2 regions of the Streptomyces sp. DT2A-34 genome follow, and region 1 is predicted to be linked to the other one. Evidence: riboswitches for the same ligand, from Rfam matches in the RefSeq annotation. Region 1 holds a riboswitch; the other holds the start of a gene.
The links. A riboswitch is a leader RNA that binds a small molecule or an ion and turns the genes downstream of it on or off. The one in region 1 is predicted to bind cyclic di-AMP.

Region 1 (2,378 bases):
TCGTTCCCGACCGCCGCCCACCTCGCCGCCTACGCCGGCCTCGCCCCCACAACCCGCAGTTCTGGCTCCTCGATCCGCGGCGAACAACCATCCCGCCGCGGAAACAAGCAGCTCAAACGGGCCTTCTTCCTGTCCGCGTTCGCGGCTCTGGCCGACCCGGCCTCCCGGACCTACTACGACAAGAAGATCAGCCAGGGAAAACACCACACCCAAGCCCTCCTCTGCCTCGCGAGACGACGAGCCGACGTGCTCTTCGCGATGCTCCGCGACGGCACCTTCTACGACCCCCAACCCGCCCCATCAGCTTGACGAAACCCATAGGGGCACCCCCCCGTGCGCGGCGTGACGTACGCCTGCCAGGGCGCCCCCGTCCTCGTGCGCTCCCCCATGCACACCGGCATCGACGCCGGCCGTTTCTTCGAGACACCTGGGTGTTGGGGTGGCCGAAGGTGCGGCTGGCTGACCCTAGGACGTGCCGCGCGGGCAGGTCGTCGCCCGGCTCTGCGACGTGGCACCCCACGGCGCCTCGACCCTGGTCACGCGTGGCGTACTGAACCTGTCGGCGCGCCACGGCCGCGACCGTACGGTGCCGTGGGAGCCGGTGCCACCGAGGACGTGACCTTCGAGCTGAACGGCATCGGCCACGCCTTCCCGCCCGGTCACCGCATCCGCCCTGCCGTCTCCTCCGCCTGCTGGAACTTCCGCTACGCGCACATGCGTTGGACGAATCAGCAGGAGACACAGTGATCACCTTCGAGGAACCGGAGCAGGTGCAGCCGCTCGGCGTGAACTCGCCCAATCACGCTGGACGAGCGCGCCCCGAGCGGCTCGTCGTGCGGGACGTCGCCAAGGGCGAGTGACGCCTGGAGGTCGCCCCCCGGTACGGCGGCACGCGCGTGTACCCCGACGGCCTGGAGTTCACCGAGGGCGCGCTGGAGACGTACCTGGCGTGGGACGTAACAGCGCGGACGCGCTCGGAGATAAGCCACAAAAGGGAGTACTTCGTCACCTCCAGCGAGGTGATCTGCCGGGAGGACGAACAGACGTTTTTCCACCGGACACGGGAGAAACGGACTCAACGGACGGCCGATTGACGACGAGTTGGAGCCATTGCCCGATTTGCCGCTCTTGTGGATGCCAGTGAATTGGGTCACGCGCACCCAGCCGCACACCCGACCGGACGCACCCGTTCCTCCCTTGCGTCGAGCGCAAGTTGAGGCTTGGCAACCGCAAAGGATCAAGTAGCCCATAGGTACCAGACCATGGTCAACCGGCATGACAGGTGACCATGACACTTGTTCCGGGCATGTGCTCTCGCATACGTTCCCGCTCAGTCGGGCGGACGCCGAATCCTGCCGCCGCCCGAGTCACCCACCCACCCACGCACTCACTCACGCACGGCAGGAGCGGGGGACCCAGGTAAGTCGCCGGACCGGCCGCCTTGATGGCGCACCGGACCGGCTCGGGGTGAAGTTCGCGCTGCCGCAAGGCGGCGCGACCGGGCATCTCCCGCCCGAACCCGACAGCTCACCTCGCAGGCGTCGGAGAGGAACAGCGCCATGGCCCGAGGCAAGCACCGCCGCCCCAGAACCAACCCGCTCACCCGCCACGTCGTCGCAGCCGGAACCGGTACCGCAGCCCTCGCTCTCCCGCTCCTGAGCGCGACCACCGCGAGCGCCGCCCAGCCGGCCCAGGCCCCCGCCGTCGCACAGGCGGCACCGCAGTCCGCGCCGTCCGCGGCAAAGGCCAAGTCGGTCACGTACACCACGAAGAAGGGCGACACCCTCTACGGCATCGCGGACCGGTACGACGCGCAGGGCGGCTGGCGGCAGCTCTACAAGGACAACCGCAAGGCCATCGGCGACAACCCCCGGCTGATCCACCCGGGCGTCGACCTGAAGGTCCGGGCGACGAAGGCCGCCGCGGCGAGCAAGAGGGCCGACCAGGCGTCCGCACCGGCCAAGAAGTCCGCCGTCGCCCACGCGACCACGGCCTCCGTGAAGTCGTACCCGGACAACCTCGACGGCTGGATCCGCAACGCGCTGGACATCATGGCGCAAAACGGAATCCCCGGTTCATATGACGGCATTTACCGCAACGTCATGCGTGAGTCGTCGGGCAACCCGGCCGCCATCAACAACTGGGACTCCAACGCCGCGGCGGGCACCCCGTCCAAGGGCCTCCTGCAGGTCATCGACCCCACCTTCGCGGCCTACCACGTCCCGGGGACGGTCTACGACCCCTTCGACCCGGTCGCGAACATCACGGCCGCGTGCAACTACGCGGCCGCGCGGTACGGCTCGATCGACAACGTGAACGGCCCTTACTAAGAGCTCTCACTAAAGGCCCTCACTGGGCGATGTCGGTCAGGATCCCCG
Region 2 (2,378 bases), 2.0 Mb from region 1:
TTGGCGCCGAGGGAGCCCTTGTTGTCGGTGGCGTCCAGGTCGAACATGGCCTGGTCGATCAGGCGCTGCTCGGTGGCGTCGTAGCCGACGAGCTCCGGGCCGATCTGCTCGATGACGGCGAGGACGGCCTTCTCGACGCCCTTGCCGAGGTAGCGGTTCTGGTCGCCGTCGCGGAGCTCGATGGCCTCGAAGGCGCCGGTGGAGGCGCCGGACGGAACGGCGGCACGACCCGTGCTGCCGTCGTCGAGGCCGACCTCGACCTCGACGGTGGGGTTGCCTCGCGAGTCGAGGATTTCCCGGGCTACGACGACGTCGATGGACGGCACGAGCATCTCCTTCGTGGATGTGACGCTGGTAGTGCGGGGCTGTGAGCCTTGCGACTAGAGCCTAACCGCCTCGGGGACATCGGCAGCCGACCGACCGTCCCGTGGACAGGACCGAACCGTACCCATTGTTTCCTGCCGGAACAAAGGGGGAACAAAGGATGGGCGACATCCGGGGAAAGAAAAGCCCCGCCCCGGTGCGTACGGGGGAACACGCACCGGAGCGGGGAGCCCGTGGGGGACGGGGGTGACCCTCACGAGGTCTTCGCTATGAGGTCCACGGATGTGAGGGCCCTGTGGTTCAGCTGCCGCCCTCGTATTACTTCAGGTGCAGCTGCTGACCCGGGTAGATCAGGTTCGCGTCCTCGACGATGTCCTTGTTCAGCTGGAAGAGCTTCTCCCAGCCGCCCTTGACGTCGTGCTCCGCGGCGATCGAGCTGAGGGTGTCGCCCTTGACGACCTTGTACTCGCCGTCCCCCTTCTTGACCTTCTTGCCGGTCGGGGTGGTGACGGTCTTGGTGCTCTTCTTGGCGGCCGGACGCTCGCTGGAGCGGGAGGCCGACTGCTCCTCGGTGGAGCGGGTGGTGCTCTCGCTGCTCTGCGAGGAACCACTCGACGACGAGCCGGAGCCGTTGTAGGCGGCGCTCGACAGGCCGGTGCCGCAGTGCGGCCAGGCACCCTTGCCCTGGCCGGCGAGGACCTTCTCGGCGATCTCGATCTGCTGGGCCTTGCTGGCCTGGTCGGCGGTGGAGGCGTACGCCGTGCCGCCGTACGCGGCCCACGTGGAGGCGGAGAACTGCAGACCGCCGTAGTAGCCGTTGCCGGTGTTGATCGACCAGTTGCCGCCGGACTCGCACTGGGCGACGGCGTCCCACTCGGAGGCGGTGGCGGCGGAGGCGCTGCCGGCCGCCATCAGCGGGGCGGCCACGGCGGCGGCGCCGGTGACGCCGACGACGGCTATGGCGCGAGCGGCCTTGGACGGACGACGGTGCTTGCCCTTGCTGGAAAACAGCATGGAGAGATCCCCTCACCGACGCCTGCGAGGTGAGCTGTCGGGTTCGGGCCGGTTGAGTTGCCCGGCCGCGCACGTTCGCCTTTCGGCTCCCACTGCGCGGCTTCACCCCTAGCCGACTCCGGCCGTGCGGCCCCGAAGGGCCTCAACTGCCGGACCCGGCGCTTACCTTGGGTCCCCCGCTCCTGCCTACGGCGCTTGACGCGACGACTGTTCCCGTACGGCCGCTGGCAGGATTCGGCGTTGCGGCAGCCGGGGCTCGTGGTGACGAGCGGTCATGACCGTAGCCACGCGATTCGCGGAATTTCAAAGACGATCAGGGCTTCTGAGATCTATCTCTCACTGCATTCAAAGCGGACATTCAGTGCGAATCATGACGCGAACTCCGGCTGTTTTTCACCCCGTTCGCCCCCTATTCGGTGGGGACTTCCAGGGTCTGACCGGGGAAGATGTGGTTCGCGTCAGTACCGATGGCCCGCTTGTTCGCGTCGTACAGCGCGGACCATCCGCCGTCGAGGTCAAGGGAGTCGGCGATGGAGGCGAGAGTGTCGCCGGCGCGCACGGTGTACGAGGCATGGCGGCCGGAGGACTTGACGGCACTCTCGGTCGCCTCGCTCTCGTCGGCACTGGGGCCACGATGACGCCCGGAGCCGGTCGCCTCGGAGTCGATGGCTCCGGTGTCGACGAGGCTCCGGGAGCCCTCTCCCTGCTCCGAGTTGTCCCGATTGTCACCCTTGGACGTCTCTACGGGTGAGCCGTCGGGCGACTGCGAGGCGCCTGCGTCGGCGGACGTATCGGACTTCGAGGAGTTGTCCGTCATAGAGGATGAAGAGGGCGAAGAGGAGGAATCCTGGGACGATTCGGACGAGGTGTCGGGAGAGCCGCTCGGCGAGTTCGAGGAGTCGGAGGAATTCGAGGAGTCATCGGACGGGTTCGCCGCATCGGACGAGTCCGATGCGCCCGACGAACTCGACGAACTCGACGAATCGAGCAATCCGGACGATCCGGATACTTCGGAGGGCGAGTCCTCCGCGACGCCGGTG

Region 2: another riboswitch for cyclic di-AMP. It lies ahead of QQM39_RS26865 (transglycosylase family protein); the one in region 1 lies ahead of QQM39_RS17535 (LysM peptidoglycan-binding domain-containing protein).

The regions. Positions count from the first base shown of each region.
Region 1 is NZ_JASTWJ010000001.1:3,994,142-3,996,519, forward strand. It holds gene QQM39_RS17525 (IS110 family transposase) at 1-309, shown strand, start outside; partial or broken gene QQM39_RS17530 (CocE/NonD family hydrolase C-terminal non-catalytic domain-containing protein) at 373-1,094, shown strand; cyclic di-AMP (ydaO/yuaA leader) riboswitch at 1,379-1,554, shown strand; gene QQM39_RS17535 (LysM peptidoglycan-binding domain-containing protein) at 1,560-2,330, shown strand; gene QQM39_RS17540 (HAD family hydrolase) at 2,350-2,378, opposite strand, start outside.
Region 2 is NZ_JASTWJ010000001.1:5,982,026-5,984,403, reverse strand. It holds gene eno (phosphopyruvate hydratase) at 1-326, opposite strand, end outside; gene QQM39_RS26865 (transglycosylase family protein) at 643-1,338, opposite strand; cyclic di-AMP (ydaO/yuaA leader) riboswitch at 1,343-1,542, opposite strand; gene QQM39_RS26860 (transglycosylase family protein) at 1,748-2,378, opposite strand, start outside.